3 regions of the Shewanella colwelliana genome follow, and region 1 is predicted to be linked to each of the others. Evidence: predicted binding sites of a transcription regulator. Region 1 holds the regulator's gene; each other region holds the start of a gene.
The links. The regulator ArgR, encoded in region 1, controls arginine synthesis, uptake and breakdown. The targets are predictions, from matches to a motif close to ANTGAATANNTATTCANT.
Positions count from the first base shown of each region.

Region 2: the regulator ArgR is predicted to act here: its motif matches at 6,201-6,218, upstream of argA (amino-acid N-acetyltransferase).
Region 3: the regulator ArgR is predicted to act here: its motif matches at 2,911-2,928, upstream of BEL05_RS12765 (YjiH family protein).

Region 1 covers NZ_MCBT01000046.1:101,128-108,239, reverse strand. The annotation lists gene BEL05_RS15965 (threonine/serine exporter family protein) at 1-612, opposite strand, end outside; gene cgtA (Obg family GTPase CgtA) at 648-1,811, opposite strand; gene rpmA (50S ribosomal protein L27) at 2,038-2,292, opposite strand; gene rplU (50S ribosomal protein L21) at 2,308-2,619, opposite strand; gene ispB (octaprenyl diphosphate synthase) at 2,895-3,866, shown strand; gene mdh (malate dehydrogenase) at 3,942-4,877, opposite strand; gene argR (transcriptional regulator ArgR) at 5,187-5,657, shown strand; gene BEL05_RS15930 (cupin domain-containing protein) at 5,795-6,250, shown strand; gene BEL05_RS15925 (Dyp-type peroxidase) at 6,291-7,112, opposite strand, start outside.
Region 2 covers NZ_MCBT01000033.1:163,248-170,359, forward strand. The annotation lists gene BEL05_RS11345 (alpha/beta hydrolase family protein) at 149-2,116, opposite strand; gene slmA (nucleoid occlusion factor SlmA) at 2,270-2,863, opposite strand; gene dut (dUTP diphosphatase) at 2,945-3,403, opposite strand; gene coaBC (bifunctional phosphopantothenoylcysteine decarboxylase/phosphopantothenate--cysteine ligase CoaBC) at 3,400-4,596, opposite strand; gene radC (RadC family protein) at 4,741-5,418, shown strand; gene rpmB (50S ribosomal protein L28) at 5,542-5,778, shown strand; gene rpmG (50S ribosomal protein L33) at 5,785-5,958, shown strand; gene argA (amino-acid N-acetyltransferase) at 6,286-7,112, shown strand, end outside.
Region 3 covers NZ_MCBT01000041.1:87,525-94,636, reverse strand. The annotation lists gene ubiU (ubiquinone anaerobic biosynthesis protein UbiU) at 1-799, shown strand, start outside; gene BEL05_RS12775 (U32 family peptidase) at 816-1,667, shown strand; gene BEL05_RS12770 (hypothetical protein) at 1,664-2,365, opposite strand; gene BEL05_RS12765 (YjiH family protein) at 3,077-4,354, shown strand; gene BEL05_RS12760 (two-component regulator propeller domain-containing protein) at 4,486-7,112, shown strand, end outside.

The sequences.
Region 1 (7,112 bases):
CACCAACATCAGCACACTCGCCGCCATTGGCAGCCTCGGCGTTTCAGTCAATTCGAAATGATATCCAAGCTGCGCGATTAACGTCGTGATGAAAGCTGTTACAGCAAAATTAACTAATAAGTTAAAGTGACGCTTAGCGATAGAAAGTCTGACAAACATTCCGATTGATGATGCGAATATCGTGATCAGCACAGCCATGATATCACCGCCAAACAGATGGCAGAAGCTACCACAAGAAAGGCCAATCATAGGAATGAGATAGCGTTTAGGATAGGCTCTGGGCTGGATGCGAGAAACGCGTTTGCGCACTTCATTTAGGCCATATATCCCTTTCTCTGTGAGTAAGCAGATCCGCTGTAACTCACAGATAATGGTCATATTAATGCCATGCTCTCTGATCCGCCTAGTGGTTGTTATACAACGCCCATGAACAAGACTTGTCAACACCAAGGAGTTGGAAGAGATGGAGATCTCGACACTCGCAAGACCTAAGGCCTGCCCCAAGCGCTGACTGATCTCTTCAACGAGCTCAGATTCAGCGCCATAGGCCAGAAGTAGTTGTGCTACTCGAACAACCTGCCGAGTAATATCATTTTGAGTATCAGCGTACACAATTATCTCAGAATGAGGCGAGAGGTAAGTGTTCTCTACCTCTGGTAAATAATCTCAACATCGTAATCATCGTCGTCGAAATCATCATCAAAATCGTCATCGAAGTCTTCATTGACGACCTCCTGGCTCTGTTGATGATAGTTATCCCACTTAAACTCGACTTCAGCATCAGGATCTTTTTCAACGTCAGCAGGTAAGGATTCAATGAAATCCATTAACTTAAGACTAAGCTCTTGGGTGCCTTCACGATTATAAGCCGATATCGTGTAGACATCGCCTTGCCAATCCAGTTCCTTAACGATGCGATCGATACGTTCTTGAAGTTCCTCTTCAAGTAATAGATCTGTTTTGTTAAAGACTAACCAACGCGGCTTGCTTGCAAGCAATGGTGAATGCTTCTCTAGTTCACCCACAATAGCGCGAGCACTATCGACAGGGTCGCTACCATCAATCGGCTCAATATCTAATATATGCAGCAGTACACGACAGCGCTCTAAATGCTTGAGGAAACGAATACCTAAACCCGCGCCCTCTGCCGCACCTTCAATCAAGCCTGGAATATCAGCGACAACAAAGCTTTGGCCATGTCGTGGCGTTACAACACCTAAGTTAGGCACTAATGTGGTAAAAGGGTAATCCGCAACTTTAGGCTTAGCTCTTGAAACGGCGCGGATGAAGGTCGACTTGCCCGCATTAGGCATACCTAAAAGACCGACGTCAGCGAGCAACATAAGCTCTAAGCGAAGACTTCTTACCTCTCCTGGCGTACCCAAAGTTTTTTGTCTCGGTGCACGGTTGGTACTGCTCTTAAAGCGAGTGTTACCTAAACCATGAAATCCGCCTTTCGCGACAAGTAGTTTTTGACCATGAACCTTAAGATCACCGAGTGCTTCTTGAGTTTCCTCATCCACAGCGCGTGTTCCCACCGGCACCTTAAGAATAAGATCTTCACCGCCATGGCCAGTACAGTCTCGACCGCGACCATTCTTACCACGTTCAGCAAAATGAAAGCGTTCAAAACGGAATTCAATCAGGGTATTCAGGTTTTCGTCGGCCTGTAAGTAAACACTACCGCCATCACCACCATCACCGCCATCAGGACCACCATCCGGAACATATTTCTCGCGTCTAAAACTCACGCAACCACTACCGCCATCACCAGCTTCAACTCTGATCACAGCTTCATCGACAAACTTCATACCAACTCCAGGCACCACACGATAGACGGATTATACTGCCTATCTAATATTACCGCCAAAAAACAATTGCTCTACCGATCTATCGACGCCCATTATGCATCAATAAATCGATTCTCAACTGGTGCTGGAGCGTAGCGTTCGGCTCTTTCACCAGATAATAATCTTCATAAACAATAAAGCCCTACCAGAGGCAGGGCTTTATAAACTAGCTTAGGTTAGCTAAAGATTAAGCTTCGATACTAATGAACTTGCGGTTCTTAGGACCTTTAACTTCAAACTTAACTTTACCGTCAGTTAGTGCAAATAGAGTATGGTCACGACCAATACCTACGTTAACACCTGCGTGGAATTTAGTACCACGTTGACGAACGATGATGTTACCAGCTAGAACTGATTCACCACCGAAACGCTTAACACCAAGACGTTTACTTTCTGAATCGCGGCCGTTACGAGTAGAACCGCCAGCTTTTTTATGTGCCATGAGTTAGACTCCTAATTAAGCGTTGATAGCTGTAATTTTAACTTCGGTGAACCACTGACGGTGGCCCATCTTCTTATCGTGGTGCTTACGACGACGGAACTTAACGATAGTTACCTTTTCGCCACGGCCATGGCTGACAACTTCAGCTACAACCTTACCACCTTCAACTAAAGGTGCACCAACGTGTACAGTCTCACCGTCAGCAACCAAAAGAACTTGGTCAAATTCGACAGTTTCGCCTGTAGCGACTTCTAATTTTTCTAGACGAACAGTATGGCCTTCAGCAACACGGTGCTGCTTACCACCACTTTGAAAAACAGCGTACATAGCTATTTTACTCCGATATTTCTAGCACGCAGACCTTTTTAGTTTGGCTGGGTGCTATAAAAGCTTTAATGACAATGGTCGCGGAGTTTACGCTAAGAAGACCAAGCTGACAAGCCCTAATTCACTTTGATCAAAAAAAGATCGGAATTACTCGCACATTAGTCTTCTAATACTGTCTTGCGACACATTTTTAGGTAGAATCGAATCATTATAACATTTTCGCCTTAATTTGGGCTGCCTGAATTACGCTGCAACCCTAAAAGTAGAGCCTATATATGGATTTGAATGCCATCCGTCAGTTAGCTGACGTAGATATGAAAGCCGTCGATCAGCTTATTTATAAGCAATTAGAATCAGATGTAGCCCTAATTAATCAGTTAGGTTTCTATATTATTAATGGAGGGGGCAAACGATTACGCCCACTGCTGTCAATTCTAGCCGCTCGCGCCATTGCATATGAAGGCGAAGCACACCTTAAGTTGGCAGCCATTGTCGAGTTTATCCATACCGCTTCACTGTTACACGATGATGTTGTCGATGAATCCATGCTACGACGCGGCAGAGAAACTGCCAACGCATTGTTTGGCAACAGCGCTAGCGTATTAGTTGGGGACTTTCTCTACACTCGCTCTTTTCAAATGATGACAGAACTTAAAAGTATGCAAGTGCTAGAAGTCTTAGCCGATGCTACTAACGTACTTGCTGAAGGTGAAGTACTGCAGTTAATGAACTGTAACGACCCAGACACCACAGAAGACAGCTATATGCGAGTCATCTACTGTAAAACGGCCAAACTATTCGAAGCGGCGACCCGCCTTGCTGGTGTGCTTGCTGACAGCAGCATAGAGGTTCAAACCGCGCTGGCCGATTACGGCAAGTACTTAGGCACTGCGTTCCAGTTAACCGATGATCTACTCGACTACACTGCAGAAACTGAAGAGCTAGGTAAGAACATTGGTGATGACCTGGCAGAAGGCAAACCGACACTACCGTTAATCTATGCAATCGCTAACGGCACTGATGAAGCTAAAAAGTTGATCCGCGAAGCCATTGAACAAGGTGACGGCTCAGGCCACATAGAAACCATTTTAAATGCGCTCAATGAATGTGGTGCGCTTCAATATACTGAAACAAGAGCCCTAGAAGAGGCTGAGAAGGCCATTAACGCGCTTGATATCCTTCCTGAGTCCGACTACAAGCAAGCATTAATATCATTAGCTAGAATAGCTGTCGCGCGCAATCACTAATGATTGGTTAATGACGCAAAGATTTAAATAACAAAAAAGGAGCCAATCGGCTCCTTTTTTATTGATTCGTCTAGCTTACTTAACGAATTCAACACCAAGCTTAATATCAGCCTTTAGCGTATCTAACATCGCATCACGCGCGTTGGCTTCAAACTCGCTTACGTCGCCATAAGCTAATACTTGCTCAACACCATTCTTACCAAGAAGAATCGGTTGTGCGAAAAATTCTGCATGCTCACTGCCACCATCGACATAAGCACACTCAACCACATTGGCATCACCTTGCAGGCCACGAACCAGTGATAAACCAAAGCGGCATGCCGCTTGACCCATAGAAAGTGTTGCACTACCGCCACCGGCTTTAGCTTCAACGACTTCAGTACCCGCATTCTGAATACGAGTAGTAAGGGCTGCAACCTCTTCATCACTGAAGCTCACACCTTCAACTTGCGATAGCAGTGGAAGAATCGTTACACCGCTATGGCCACCGATCACGTTCACTTTGACATCCGCAACATCTAAGCCTTTTGCTTCGGCGACAAATGTTTCAGAACGGATAACATCAAGTGTCGTCACACCGAATAAACGATTTTTGTCGTACACGCCTGCAGCTTTTAATACTTCAGCAGCAATTGCCACAGTGGTATTTACAGGGTTAGTAATGACACCAATCAGTGCTTTAGGGCAAGTTGCCGCACACTTTTCAACAAGGTTTCTGACAATGCCAGCGTTAATATTGAACAGATCTGAACGATCCATACCAGGCTTACGCGCAACACCAGCAGAGATAAGCACAACATCTGCACCTTCTAATGCAGGCGTAGGATCTTCACCTGCAAAACCTTTCACCTCAACCGCAGTAGGGATGTGGCTAAGGTCAACTGCAACACCAGGTGTTACAGGAGCGATATCATAAAGGGACAGTTTTGAGCCGGCAGGCAATTGTGTTTTAAGCAGTAGGGCAAGAGCCTGGCCAATACCACCAGCGGCACCAAGTACAGCAACTTTCATAGTTATCTCCGTCATTTCTTGGATATTTGTGATATAGATCTAAATTCACCGATGGCGCAACATTACTGTAATCACACCAATAATTCAATTATCCCTTAGTAGTGTGAGCGTATATTTTGTCTTTTTGCTCTAAATTATTAATTTTGACTCAAATAACGTATAGTGCCTACCTTATCTGCGCAACATGTCTCTCATCTCACCACACAGACACCAAACTGAATTATTATTCATCATATCCGAATATTCGTTGACAAATAATTCAAAGCTATTCAGAATAAAGCAGTTTTGTGAATAAAGAATAAATAAATTATGCAAGCAACTAAAAATCAAGACGAACTTGTTAAGACCTTTAAAGCGATTTTAAAAGAGGAGCGCTTCGGCTCTCAAAGCGAAATCGTCAATGCCCTTCAAGCCGAAGGGTACAGCAACATCAATCAATCAAAAGTGTCGCGCATGCTCAGTAAGTTTGGCGCGGTGCGCACGCGCAATGCCAAGCAAGAGATGGTGTATTGCTTACCTGCAGAGTTGGGTGTACCGACAGCTGGAAGTCCACTTAAAAACTTAGTGCTCGACGTCGACCATAATCAATCGATGATAGTCGTAAGAACCAGCCCAGGTGCAGCGCAGCTGATAGCGAGACTTCTAGACTCTATCGGTAAACCAGAAGGCATTTTAGGTACTATTGCCGGAGATGACACCATTTTCATTTGTCCATCGAACATTAAAGATATCGACAAAACACTCGACACAGTGAAATCACTATTTAATTATGCCGATTAAACGGCTTGATGATAAAGAAGACGCCTAGTGCGTCTTTTTTTATGCTTAGCAACATTGGATACCATATATTGAATAAGTTTCACTTTCATGAGAGATTAATAGGCCGAACGTAGTAGAAAGCTGGCTAAGGATCTTAGATGAAAAATACAATAATTAATATCGATGATATTTGCTGGGAATCATGGCAACACTCCGATAACTATAGCAGTCAGCAAAAACATATCGGCGACGCGGCTGGATGTGAAAAAATTGGGGTGACGATGGAGAAACTCTCTCCAGGCAAACTCTCTTCAGTGGCGCATTACCATACTAAAGAGGAGGAGCATATCTACGCTATGCAAGGAGAAGCGACCCTACTGATTAACGGTGTTCCCCACCCTTTTAAGCAAGGCGACTATATCTGCTTCAACGCCAATAGCGCGATTTCCCACACTCTAAGAAACGACTCAGATGAGGACTTTGTTTTTATGGTCGTTGGTAACCGGGATATGCATGATGTGGTGGTGTACCCCGAAAACAATAAAGTGCAGGTCAGATCAATCGATGAAATTTACGCCAAACGACCGACAAACTATTGGGACCCTGATGAGTAAAAAAAACACACCTTAGGGTGTGTTTTTTTCAAGCCGCTAATCAGTTGGCTGCGTCATTCATAAAATCTAATGATGGCGCAAAGAATGAAGACCCCGTTAACGCTTGAGTGAAGTGCATTAGGTGGTCATGATGACCGTCTGCATCGCCATGGATCATACTGTGTAGCATTTTTTCAAAATTCACCGAATTTCGACAGTTAGAAATAAACATGAGTCCCTGCTCTTTTACTGAGCCATAAGGCATACTCTGGCGCAAAATTTCCATTGAATTGCCATTTTCATCTTTTAGATTAACCCGCTTAATATGGCTGGTTAATGGCTTATCGTCCGATGCATATTCAATATTATCAATCTTAGTACGACCGATAATGTCTTCCTGTTTCTTCTGCGGTAGTCGATTCCATTTACTCAGGTTATGAGCAAACTTCTGCACATGTACATAACTGCCCGCTTTAAAACTAATGTCTTCATCACCGACTAATGCTACATCTTGGCGATGCCTACCTTTAGGATTTTCTGTGCCGTCAACAAACCCAGTTAAATCACGATTATCCATGAACTGGAAACCACGCTCTTCGTCAACCAGCTCAACCAAACCTTCAAACATCTGGCACACTTCATTGGCAACAAGGTGAAGTATGTCAAAGCGGTCACAACGTAAGTGAACAAATAGGTCATATTCGTGAGCGGGCGCATCACGATTATCAGCATTCATCGCAGGAAAAGGCCTTAATTGCGCAGGACGTTTAGCTGGATATAGGCTATCCCAGTAGTTGGCACCAATGGCGACAAAACCATTAAAAGCGCTATCAGTATATTGATCTGATAATTCACAGATATATTGCGCTACATTTGCAACACA
Region 2 (7,112 bases), on a different contig from region 1:
AAATAGTAATTATAGCTCGCCAATTGCAGATAAACTTACAATGACGGGGCAAGGAGGATACCCTGATTTGCGGGCAATTTATACCCAGAATCAATAGGGGAATAGGAAAAAAGCCGATTGTGATAATCGGCTTTTGTGTATGGAGATATTAAAGCGCTAAGTTTTTCTTGATAAAGCTGAGCATAGTCTCGTAATAGATTTCACGACTTTCAGGGGTGTAGAAACCGTGACCAGACTTATCCCAAATCTTTTTCTCATAGGGGTAGTTTGCTTTGTTCAATGCCGCCTCCATGGCATCGAATTGCTCCATGGGGGCGCGAATATCTTCTTCACCATGAAGCAGTAATACCGCTGCTTTTAGTTTATCGACGTTGTGTGTGGGAGACATTGCACGCAATGATTCAACATTATTACCTAAGACTTGTTCTAGGAAGGCTCCACCAGAGTAGGATTTAGGAATATCACCACTGTCATGAAGTTCTTCGAGATCATAAACCCCAGCGGTGCCGACCGCACATTTATACATATCGGGCGCGATCATGGGAGCCATTAAGGCTGAGTAACCGCCAAAACTGGCACCAGAGATACAAATTTTATCTTTGTTTGCCCAGCCTTGATCGATGGCATATTGCGTGGCATCAATAATGTCGTACTGAATTTTTGCGCCCCATTGTTGGTAGCCCTCTTCTTCAAACTTAGGACCATAGCCGCCAGAGCCCCTAAAGTTGACTTGGAGCACTGCAATGCCATGTTGAGCCAATAACTGGTTTTCTGAGTTAAATACCCAATTGTCTCTGGGGCCGTGTGGACCGCCATGAGGATTCACCACTAATGGTAAGTTCTTGAGCTCTTTGCCATTTGGCAGAGTTAGATAACCATGAAGCTCTTTTCCATCTCGAGCGGTAAAACTAATTGGTTTGACTTCAGCCATGAGTGCGGGATCTAGCCAACTTTTTTGGGCAAACAGGTACTTCAATTTCAATTTTTTACTATCAAATAGGTAGTAGTCCCCAGGATTTTTATCATTCATCGCAATAATGACTAACTTTTCGCCGTCTTGGGTTTCGCTAACAATACGGATACGATGATCTGGAATGGCAGCCATCAGCTGTTTGAGTACTTTCGCCTTTGTACTTTGCTTATCTAAAAACTCATATTCAGGGTGGCCATTTTCAAATTCAACGGCATATAGCTCTTTGGTTTTTTGATCTATCCATAACTCGTTAGGATCGACAATTGGGTGCTGAATGATCTTTTGCTGTTTTCCGGTAGCGATGTCAATTTGATAGATAGCTCGCGTTTCATTCTCTTTAGCACCTATTGCATAAATAGATTTGTCATCAGCGGTAAAAGCAATTGGCCTAAACTCGTGTAAATCGCCTCTGAATTTATCACCTGGCACCCATTGGTCTTGGCTTTCGTCAAAGTAGTAAAGTAAGTCATTTAGCTTTTCATCTTGGCTATAGCTAAAACGTACATTTTGATTGTGATCGACCAAGAATCCTGCATTTTGAACTGGGGATGAAGCTAGTTTTTTACGTTTACCTGAATATACATCGACGCGATATATTTGAGTGATTGCGTGGTTAGTGCCAGTCCAAGGATAGGCCATCACCAAGATATCATCTTCTTCATCTTGCAAAGTATCAAGCATGTAACTTGTTGCCTGGATAGGGGCTGACTTTTTGATGCTAGTTCCGCCAGATGCTCTGCCATCGCCTTTATAGCCAAAGATGTACTTGGGTTTACTGCCATCGGCATTTACCGCTAACATTTCACCATAGTAAGCCGATGTTTCTATGCGTTCCTGTTTATAGGTTTTTTGTAAAACGACTCGTTCATCGTTGACCCAGTAGTAGGCCCCCACTTCTCCCTTTCCATCGAAGTTGGCGACATAAGAAGGCTTCATGGTTTTCATGTCGAGAATGATAAGCGCACGCTTATCTTCAGTTTTGTCTATGGTTATGCCGCCGAGGTATTCACCGGTAGGCGATATTTGTATGTCAGTGAATTCAGCTGAGGCGCTGAAGGCTTTGATGAGTTGGCTTGGTTCTGCATTAAGGTTTGTTGTAAGTAAACCGCAGATGAGCAGCAAGTATCTTGTAAGATGTTTCATCTACATTCCCTGTATTTTGTTTTTTGTTGGTTGCGGGAATGTAAATTAATTTCGGGGTGAGATCAACTGTGCGTATGTAGAACTATGATATTGAATAATTTAGATTATGTTAATTTATTCGCCCCAATATAGGTAGGGGCGAATAGAGGGAAGTTAACTTTGTAATAGTTGTTGCTGAATAAAACTCCACTGTTCGGCAAAGTGCTCGGTGGGTTTTTGTTTAAAATCACTGCGTACAAATTGTGCTATGCGGCCTTCGGCGACTGCCAGTAATAAGTTAGCTAAAATGGCTTCGTCTAAGTTAAAGCCTTTGCCTTCGCGCAGCGTCTTTTCACGTAAAATTTGCTTAAGATGAGTTTCGACTTTCGAGAATATTTGGCTGGTTCGGCTGCGTAGACGCTCATTTTCCCCAAGCAGGGCATCACCATTAAGGACTCGCGAGATCCCAGGGTTGCGCTCGGCAAAAACGAGCAGCAGTTGCAGCAGTAATTGGCACCGTTTCATGGTGTCTTTTTCATCATCCATGATGAGGTTAATACGTGACAGTAAGGATTCTTCGATAAAGTCGATAAGCCCTTCAAACATCCTTGCTTTACTCGGAAAGTGACGATACAAAGCCGCTTCCGATACACCGACTTCTGCTGCGAGTTTGGCTGTGGTGATGCGTTGTCCTGGACTCGTTTCTAACATGGTGGCTAAGCACTGAAGGATATGTTCACGACGATTAATTTTAGGGCTTGCAGCCATTTAAGTTTCCTTTACTCAATTACTACAGGAGCCGATGGGCCGAACACTGCCCATGACTCTCTAATTTTTTAGATAGGTTGGTTATCGAGTGCCTGAGTGGCCGAAACCACCTTCACCTCTGTCGGAGCTATCAAATTCATCGACTAACTTAAACTCGGCTTGCACTACAGGGACAAAAACCAGTTGGGCTAAACGATCGCCAATCTCTAATGTGAAAGTTGCATTGCTGCGGTTCCAGCATGAGACCATGAGTGGACCTTGGTAATCGGAGTCGATAAGCCCGACTAGGTTACCTAAGACGATTCCTTGTTTGTGACCAAGGCCTGAACGCGGCAATATCACTGCCGCGAGACTGGGGTCGGCAACGTGTACTGCAATACCTGTTGGGATCAATTGAGTTTCGCCGGGGCCAATGGTCATGGTGGTGTCTATCATGGCGCGAAGATCCATTCCTGCACTGCCTGGTGTGGCATAAGCGGGTAAAGGAAATTGCGTACCGATACGTGAATCGAGAATCTTAAGTTCTATTGGCGTTTTCATGCTGGCTTCATCTGTTTCGCTATTAAGGTAAGTAATTGTCTTGCCAAGGTTAGCTTGTCGGTTGCGGGCAACTCAAACTGGCCATTTGCCCAGTAGACTCTCAGTGCATTGTCGTCACTATTGAAACCTAAAGCTGGGTCAGAGACGTCATTGGCGGCAATCATATCAAGCTTTTTACGCTTTAGCTTATCTTTCGCATAATGCTCTACATCTTGGGTTTCGGCGGCAAACCCCACGGTAAAAGGGCGCTGTTTATGCGCGGAAACCGTGGCTAAGATATCAGGGTTGCGCACGAGTGCAAGGGCCATCTCTTCGGCTGATTTCTTTATTTTGTCGTTGGCAATATCGGCTACGCGGTAGTCACACACGGCGGCACAACCAATAAAAATGTCACTGTGGTGGACTTGCTCCATCACGGCATCAAGCATCTCTTGGGTAGACTTCACATTAACGCGATTGACGTTGAGTGGCGTATCAAGATTCACTGGGCCAGCCACTATGGTGACCTTAGCCCCCATTTCTGCAGCGGCTTTGGCAATGGCAAAGCCCATCTTGCCTGAGCTGTGGTTAGAGATATAACGCACAGGATCAATCGCTTCACGAGTGGGACCTGCAGTCAGTAGCAGGGACATACCTTGTAAGATTTTTGGCGCAAAGAATTGTTCAACGCGTTCGGCAATGACCAGAGGTTCTTCCATGCGTCCAGGTCCCACCTCACCACAGGCTTGGTTGCCAGAGGCTGGCCCCCAAATTGTAATGTTTCTGCTGCGCAAAGAATCCAAATTGGCTTGGGTTGCGGCGTTGCGATACATCTGCTGATTCATTGCAGGGCAGAGCACGACAGGAGCCTCAGTGGCTAGGCAAGTGGTGGTGATCAGCTCGTCAGCCATGCCCGCATTGATACGAGCGATGAGGTTGGCTGTTGCTGGCGCGATGATCACTAAATCGGCCCAGCGGGCTAATTCAATATGCCCCATGGCCGCTTCAGCTGCGGTGTCGAGCAGATCTGTAGCAATAGGATGGCCTGATAAGGCTTGCAGTGTTAGTGGGGTAATAAACTCTTGGGCGCTTTGGCTCATGACCACCCGGACATCGGCACCGCGTTCTTTTAGACGGCGAACTAAATCAGCGGATTTATACGCTGCAATACCGCCTCCTATCCCTAGCAATATCTTTTTATTTGTCAGACTCATCTTCATCACTAATCGTATCAAGGTTGCCCTAATTGGCGTGGGCTAACCATATCACAATCCCACAGGGCTTGAGGATACAAGTTTTTAAAAACTAGACCATACTCTAATCCTTTAACGGCAAAATTGTCTCAACAGGGAGGTGGTATGACAATTAGAGATTGGCCCGATGGAGAGGGGCCGCGAGAAAAACTGTTACGTGATGGGGCTTGCCAACTATCTGATGCCGAGTTGTTGGCTGTGCTGCTCAGAAACGGCCTTAGAGGGCAAAGTGCTGTGTCGTTGGCGCGAGCCATGATTAGTCACTTTGGTGGTCTTAGAGCGCTAATGACAGCGAGTGAGAGTGAAGTTTGTCATATTCAGGGAGTCGGGCCAGTAAAGTACGCGCAATTACAGGCAGCAATGGAACTTAGCAAGCGAATTTCGAAAGAAAATCTACAAAGAGGCAAGATTTTAACAGATCCTGATTTAACTCGGGACTATTTAATGAGACAATTAGCGGATCGTGCCTATGAAGTGTTTGCCATCTTATTGCTTGATAGCCAACATCGAGTGATTCAGTTCGTTGAACTGTTTCGAGGTACCATAGATTCAGCCTCGGTTTATCCACGTGAAGTGGTGAGTCTAGTGCTTGAGAAAAAAGCCGCGGCTGTCATTGTTTGCCACAACCATCCTTCGGGGGTTGCGGAGCCAAGTCATGCTGATCGGCGAATTACTGAGCGATTAAAATACGCGTTGGCAACTATAGATGTTTCGCTGCTAGACCATATGGTTGTGGGCGATCGTGAGATAGTTTCGTTTGCAGAGAGGGGATGGATAGATTGAATATCCCTTGATCTTTGATTTTAGATCCTGTATAAAATGCGCCCTCTTTGTGTGCCTCGGGCGACGGCCATATTCGAGGTACATTAGTGCTCGAGCGTTAAATTGTTTTTGGAGAAGATTGACATGTCAAGAGTATGCCAAGTTACTGGCAAGAAGCCTATGGTTGGTAACAACCGTTCGCACGCAAAAAACGCGACTCGTCGTCGTTTTTTACCTAACCTACAGAACCACCGTTTCTGGTTAGAAAACGAAAAGCGTTTCGTTAAGCTACGTATATCTACTAAAGGTATGCGTATTATCGATAAGAAAGGTATCGAAGTTGTTGTTGCAGAACTTCGTGCCCGCGGCGAGAAGGTGTAATAAACCATGGCTAAAGCTAAAGGTAACCGTGAGAAGATCAAGCTAGTTTCTAGCGCTAAAACTGGTCATTTCTACACGACTGAGAAAAACAAACGTAACATGCCTGAAAAAATGGAAATCAAGAAATTTGATCCAGTTATTCGTCAGCACGTTATGTATAAAGAATCTAAAATCAAGTAATTCTTGATTGAACTTCTTTGAAAAGCCCCTATTCGTAGGGGCTTTTTTTTGGCCTTTTTATAGTTAAACTTCAGTGTCGCTGTGCTGGTATCTTTATACTGATTGGTATCGACTTCAACAGTAAATCAGGGGGTGAGTTCGCGTCCATTTTTGTCGTACTAACTTTTACTGTATTACTCATATCTCGTCTTAGTTCCCCTATTGCGATTTAATCTCTCCATAATGAAAATAAATGCTTTTAAAGTGAATTTAAATGCAATATTATTGGTTGGTTATTCTTATTGCAGCCAGTGCTGCACATATTTATTGTGATTAGGGGTTACGCGCGTGCGCACTACTGAGTTAGTCGACGGTTTTCGTCATTCAGCGTCCTATGTCAATGCACATAGGGGAAAAACATTTGTGGTGATGTTAGGTGGTGAGGCGCTGGCACAAAGTCAGTTTCGCTCTATTATCAATGACATTGCGCTATTGCATAGCTTAGGGATTAAGATAGTCCTTGTGCATGGGGCTAGGCCGCAGATTGATGAGGCCCTTGCTCAACGCCAATTGGTGCCAGAGTATTATAATGGCGTGCGGATCACCGATGAAGAGTCGTTTAAGGTGATTAAGCAAGTTGTCGGTGGATTGCAGTTAGACATTACTGCACGCTTATCGATGAGCTTGAGCAATACTCCAATGCAAGGCGCACAAATCAACGTGGTCAGTGGAAACTTTGTCATTGCCCAGCCACTGGGTATCGATAATGGGGTCGATTTCAGTCTTAGCGGTAAAGTAAGACGTATAGATGTGCAAGGCCTAAAGCGGCAGTTAGATAGTCACGGTATTGTATTACTTGGCCCGGTGGCGGCGTCGGTGACGGGTGAGAGTTTTAACCTTACTGCCGAAGAAGTGGCGACCCAGATTGCGGTTAAGCTTAAAGCTGACAAGATGATCGGCTTTAGCGCTCAAAAAGGGATACTCGACAGTGCTGGCGAAGTGTTGGCAGAACTCATGCCAACCGATGCACAACGCATTTTGTCAGAGGTGACCGACGAAGATAATTGGTGTGTAGGCACGCGTGCTTTTCTGCAGGCGAGTATCGATGCCTGCCGTAACGGTGTTGCTCGGTGTCACTTTGTCAGCTACTTAGATGACGGTGCTTTGTTGCAGGA
Region 3 (7,112 bases), on a different contig from region 1:
CCCTAAACCTGGTGAAGAGCAGCGCTGGTATCAAGCGATAGATCTTGCCGCCAATACTGGCGTTGATGCACTGATAATGGCCGACCTTTCGCTGCTCGATTACGCGCATAGTCGTTATCCTCACCTGCCACTGCACCTCTCGGTACAAGCCAGTGCCACCAACCTTGGCGCGCTAACGCTGTATAAGAAAGAGTTTAATATTGAACGGGCCGTACTCCCGCGCGTGCTATCAATGAAGCAGGTCAGAGATCTGGCCAAAGTCACCCCTGTCGACCTGGAAGTGTTCGCATTTGGTAGCCTCTGCATTATGGCAGAAGGTCGTTGCCACCTTTCCTCTTATGTGACAGGTCAGTCGCCCAATACCGGAGGTTCCTGCTCGCCAGCTAAAGATGTACGCTGGCAAGAGGTTGGCGATCGTCGCCTGACTCGTCTCAATGAGGTATTAATCGACCAATCTGATATTGATGAGCAGATGGGGTATCCCGTGGTTTGCAAAGGTCGATACACCACAGAGGAGAACCCCCAACCTAGCTATCTATTGGAATCTCCCACCAGCCTTAACACGCTCAGTTTGCTACCCGAACTCGCTAAAGCGAACGTTGTATCGTTAAAAATCGAGGGACGCCAACGCAGCCCAGCTTATGTTGAGCAGGTCACTAGAGTGTGGCGACAGGCTATCGATACTTACCTCAATAACCCAAGTGCATTTAGCACCCAAGACAGTTGGGAGCATGCGCTGGCTAAAGTTTCTGAAGGTCAAATCACTACCCTAGGTGCCTACGAGCGCACGTGGCAATAGCCCATAAGGACAGACGATGAAAACATCCCTCGGCCCATTGTTATATTGTTGGCCCAAAGCACAAGTTATCGAATTTTATCAAGCGGTCGCCAATAGCGATATTCCGCTAGTCTATGTTGGTGAGACGGTATGCAGTCGCCGTCGCGAAGTGAAGTTTAGTGACTATTTGCAAATTGCTAAGGAGTTAACAGCTTCAGGCAAGCAAGTGGTGATCTCTACTCTGACACTTATCGAAGCACAATCAGAGTTTAGTGAACTTAAAAAGCAAGTTGATAATGGTGAGTTTATCATTGAAGCCAATGATATGGGTGCCGTCGAAGTGGCCAGAAGTCATGGGCTGCCCTTCGTTTGCGGCCCTAGCATAAACAACTACAATGCGGCGACCTTGAACAAACTCGCTACTTGGGGGATGCAACGATTTGTCATGCCTCTTGAGCTCTCCCAGCAATGGTTAGTATCAGTAGTTGATGCATTGACACCAAAGCGTGTCGAAGTCGAAGTCTTTGGTCACGGATATATGCCACTGGCCCATTCAGCACGCTGCTTTAGCGCAAGACATATGGGACTGGCCAAGGACAAGTGCCAGACCGTTTGTATTCAACACCCAAAAGGCTTGTTAGCACAAACCCAAGAGGCGCAACCGCTGCTGCGATTAAATGGCATTCAAACTCAATCGGCCAGTTTGTGTGACCTTCGCGATCAACAAGCCATTATGCAAGGTCTGGGAGTAGACTACTTTAGAGTGTCACCGAGTGCGATGGCATCAATCGAGATTGCCAATGATATAAGCAAGGTAACGGATAACGCTGACGCCCTAAAATGCAACGGCTATTGGCATCAGCAAGCTGGGCTAAACATGCTGTCTTAAGTTTTGCGCCGTCGAAAGGCTCGCTGACTCAACACCAGCGGGCACACCCACAACAAAAATAGCCCTAGCGATAACCACTCCAACATGACAGGCCACCAATACTCTGGTCTGGGTTCTATCATAATAAAGTCATGATAGAACCAACGTCCATTGGCGACCATACTAATGTCAAAATGTGCCAATAAAATAAATGCCCCCATACAAACTAACGTCAATAGGCTCAGCAGCAAACTTCCCGTGCAGGAAAACGTTTTTACGCCAAAAGGAGGTTGCAGTAGGTAACCGATATATAGCGCGATGGCGACAAAACTGAAGTAAAAAAAGTACTCAATACCTAAGGTATGTAAATGGTAAACATTCACAGGAAACAACCCTGTAACGGCAAGAGAGAATAGCGACAGCACTAACACAGCAAACACAGAGTAAAGCCAAGTACTATCCGCATTTTGCAACGAAAACAGACAAAACAGCACCAAGCTTAAACTGCCAAAGAACAGACCACCATTAAATACGACTGCCAAATCAGACAAACCATATTGCCCTAGCTCGCTTAGAGAGAAATTAAATAAGCTAAAACCATGACCGTTAAAATCTTCAAAACCCAGCACAGCCAAAGTTAGGCCCAATAGATGCCCTACAAGTCCAAGCAGACCGAACCTAAACGCCAGTATCGATAGTTTTTTTTGTCTTGAAATCATAATCCCTTATTTATTATTTTTTGATCACTCGCTAACATATATGGAATCAGATTTTTATGCAGCGGTCTAGCGCATATTTCTTGCAACAAATGGATAAAAGTTATTTCTATAGCGGACAATCATTGGCGTCGTAACCCCGATAAAATTATTAAGCAGTTGTACGACCATCACTAAAACCAAGATATCACTCAACAACTCACTGTCTACACAACACGTTAACCACCATTGTATTGGTGACATATCCAACAAAGTAAACAGGCGCTTGAGAGGTCTACACTGCTAGCCCCAAAGGCTCATGGCAAACCTAGACAAAGGCACCCACTCATCCGTCACTCAAACTATCGACGCCACAACTGAAGAACAATCTTATTACATTGTTTTTAAATAAATTTAACCCAAAAGTACATGGTGCAAATCAACAAATATTGGTTACAATATAAATAGTCATAAAGTGCTAATAACTATTCTTGTGCTGTGGTTCACCCAATCAAGCATTATAATCGTTTTACATCACTAGGCTTAGGGGGTAATCTCCCCCACTCACTATTGAATGGATATTCATAGTGTATTAAATCATGGATCTAAGATTAATTTATTGCCGCTGTGCAAGTAGTGTAATTTAGGGTAAAAATTGTGTCAGAAAAACAAACCCATAACGTAAAGACAATACTGACTTTTCTCATTCCGTCGCTGATCGGCTTGCTACTGTTTATGACGCCAATCAGTTATCAAGACGCGATTACGATCCCTATCGCGATTGTGTCGAAGGGATTACAAGCATTTTTAGGTGATGCCATTACAGGTATTGTCACTTTCGTCGTTGTGGCGACCGCCATCGCTACGCTCATTGCTAAGCTCATCAAACCACGCATCATTATCAATAGTCATTTTTTTAATGCCTTACTAAACGTCAGCCCCATGTGGGCGATTGTACGTGTTGTTGGTGCCGTATTTATCGTTTTGACCTTCAGTGGTATCGGCCCCGAAGCTATCCGCTCTGGTGATACCGGAGCCCTGGTGCTAAACGATCTGTTACCCGTTCTTTTTTGCGTGTTCATTTTTGCTGGCATGCTACTGCCGCTGCTGCTTAATTTTGGTCTGCTCGAGTTATTCGGCACCCTATTAACCAAAATCATGCGCCCAGTCTTTAACTTACCTGGACGCAGTGCCATCGACTGTATGGCCTCATGGTTAGGTGACGGCAGTGTGGGCATTTTGATGACCAGCAAACAATATGAGTCTCGCTTCTACACCCAACGTGAAGCCGCTGTTATTGGCACCACATTCTCAGCGGTCTCAATCACCTTCTCTTTGGTGGTGATTTCGCAAGTTAAACTCGAGCACCTTTTTGTACCATTTTATCTAACCGTCTGTTTAGCGGGCATCGTGGCGGCCATTATTGTGCCAAAACTGCCACCCTTATCATGGAAAAAAGACCACTATATTGATGACACTCCTCGTCACCCTGATGACGAAGTGATCCCACAAGGCAAAGGGGTCTTCTCATGGGGTATAGAGCAAGCTCTCGCCAAAGCAGAAAAAGCTGATGGCGTGGTTCATACCTTAAAGGATGGTTTGAAAAACGTTATCGATATGGTCTTTGGTGTGATCCCCGTGGTCATGGCCATAGGGACTATTGCGCTGATCATCGCTGAATACACGCCTATCTTTGATTATCTCGGTATGCCATTTATCCCGTTACTCGAACTGCTGCAAGTACCTGAAGCCACCGAAGCCTCAAAAACGATTGTGGTCGGCTTTGCTGATATGTTTATTCCATCGATTTTGGCCAGTTCAATCGAATCTGACATGACACGCTTCATTATTGCCGCCATGTCTGTCACTCAGCTTATTTACATGAGTGAAGTCGGCGCGCTATTAATCGGTAGCAAAATCCCGGTCAACATTTTTGAGTTGTTTGTCGTCTTTATCCTCAGAACATTGGTTACCCTGCCAGTCATTGCAGGTGTCGCACACCTTATTTTCTAAATCGGTAACCCCTGATAAAGGGCAGCTAAGGCTGCCCTTTTACTTTGATAGCTTCCTCCACTCGCATTTTCTTGAATCACTTCTAAACTTAAAGACTTAACAAGCCCAAATAACGATAATTGGCGTCTTTAATGAGAGTTCTGATTTTCTCGCTATGCTATTTAGTGAGTTGCTACTGCATCGCTTATACCTATCAGCCACAATTTGACTCTTACGGAGCCAAAGATGGCTTGTCAATGAACACTATTAATGATGTTGTCAGTGATAACCGCGGTAATCTCTGGATAGCCACTCAAGCAGGTTTAAATCGCTTTGATGGTAAACACTTTACGATATTCGATACCACCAACGATCAATATGGCCCATCAGTTAAACACATTAAGAAGCTACATTTTGGTAAGCAGTTGTGGCTGATCATGCGTAATGATGGGCTAAACCTATATCACCCAGAAACAGAAATATTCGAATCCTTTAATAGTAAAAACAGTCCATTACCCGATGACATCATAGATATTCATCAAGATGACCAAGCTAATTTATGGGTAGCAACCAAACATAACGGCTTAATCTACTTCTCCCCATCAACTCGTACCATACTGAGGCACCTGACAAAAAACAGCCATACAGTACTGCCAAGCGAGGAAATCAATGTACTATTTAACGACAAATACAATCGTTTATGGCTCGGAACTGAGTCAGGCCTAGCGAGTATTGAACTTAAACATGACAAACTACATATCACCCCTTGGGGCAAGGGGCTGCAACAGATCAGCGCAATAGAACAAGGTAGTAGTAATACTCTGTGGGTCGCAACAGAACAACAAGGGCTCTATCTGTTAGACATAGACAATGAATCGTTGACCGCTATAGAAACCGAAGCATCACTGAAGAACAAAGCTATCTCGACACTCAAAAGAGATAAATTCGGCACTCTATGGATAGGCTTTCGAGCTCACGGTTTAGCACGTTTCTCTTTTAGCAACAGACGACTACACCGCTTTAATTCAGCCAGTGAAAATCGATATAGTATAAATAGCCCCGTCATTACCGCATTATGGATAGATGATGAGCAGCAGCTTTGGATAGGTAGTCAGGGAGGCGGATTAAGTAAAACCTTTTTAGATGCACAATATTTCGGACACATTCATGGCTTTAGCTTTAATAATAAAAACCTAGGTAACATGGATGTACGCGCAATAGTGCATGATAAAAAAAATAATCTTTGGGTAGGCACGGCGACGGGGGTTTATATTGCACCCGAATATTTACAGGGTAGCGACTCAGGCTTTGAGCTCTTTGATCCGCTAAACAGTCGTTTGGCACAAAGCTTCATTAGTTTCATCCAAATTGATCAGCAAGGCCAAATATGGATTGGTACTCGCGGTGATGGGCTATTTATCTACGCCAGCAACCGCAAAAGCTATATCCACTATTTGGCAGACAGTAGCGATAACAGCTTACCCAGTAACTACCTCTATTCACTGTTTTTTGATAACCAACAAACGCCTTGGGTCACCACAAAAGATAATGGTATTGCTCGCTATATCAATGTACAACAAGGGTTTAAGACGATAAATAAAACCACAACGCCAACACAACTGCCCACAAACGCCATCACAGCGATGACACAAGATGAGCAAGACAACTATTGGTTAACCTCTTTTACAGATGGCCTCATTAAGATGACATCATCTGGAGAGATCACACACTTCAATCTCGACTCGCCAACCCCTCTGCCCAAAGAGCACCTATTTTCGGTAGTCACAGGGACAGACAATCAGTTGTGGATAGCCAGTAATGAAGGGCTGCTGCGTTTTGATGTGAGCACCAAAAGTAGCCAGCTTTTTACCGATAAAGATGGCTTGGTGGATAACACCATCTACTTGCTATTTGCTGACCATGCGCAGCAATTGTGGATTGGTACAACCAAAGGTCTGACACACCTCAACCCTGACACATTAAAGACGACGAACTATACCGATATTGATGGCTTGCAGGACAACGAGTTTAATTTTAATGCCGCAACGCTTGGGCCTAACAACACCATATACTTAGGCGGCATAAATGGCTTTAACCATTTCAATCCTTCACAACTGCCTAAACGTCAGCCACCGGGCAAACCTATCATTAATGAGGTGCGTGTTCTCAACCAGCACAAATTACTGCCCAATGACGCCAATGACAGTAGCCATTTCTCATTACAGCTGTCTCATGAAGAGGATATCTTTTCACTGCACTATCACAGTCCTAACCTACATAAAGCAAAACGACTTATTTATGAATATCGGATGATAGGACTCAATGACACTTGGCTGCGGTCATCAGAGGAACAAAAAACCTATTTTACAGGCCTACCGCCAGGGCAATATATTTTCCAGGTTCGCGCCATTGATATCAACCAAAATAGCAGTGCCATTGCGCAACTTGCGGTAAGCATTACTCCCGCGCCTTGGCGTTCGTCTTGGGCCTATGCTCTGTACTTTTCATTGGCATTAATCATCATCAGTTTTCTCTTCTATCGCAAATGGTGGCAGTACCAACGGCAGAGTAAATTACTAAAAGAGATAGCTCAAAGTGAGCAACGTTTGCAGCTAGCCTTGTGGGGAAGTGGTGACGAATTTTGGGACTGGGATATTACGAGTTCGGTTGCGACTAGAGCTAATGTCTTTTTAAAATATCCAGATAAAGAGACTGAGCTCACACAAACTATGATAGCAAGCGTCCACCCCGAGGATCTCCCCACCGTTTCAGCCGTCGC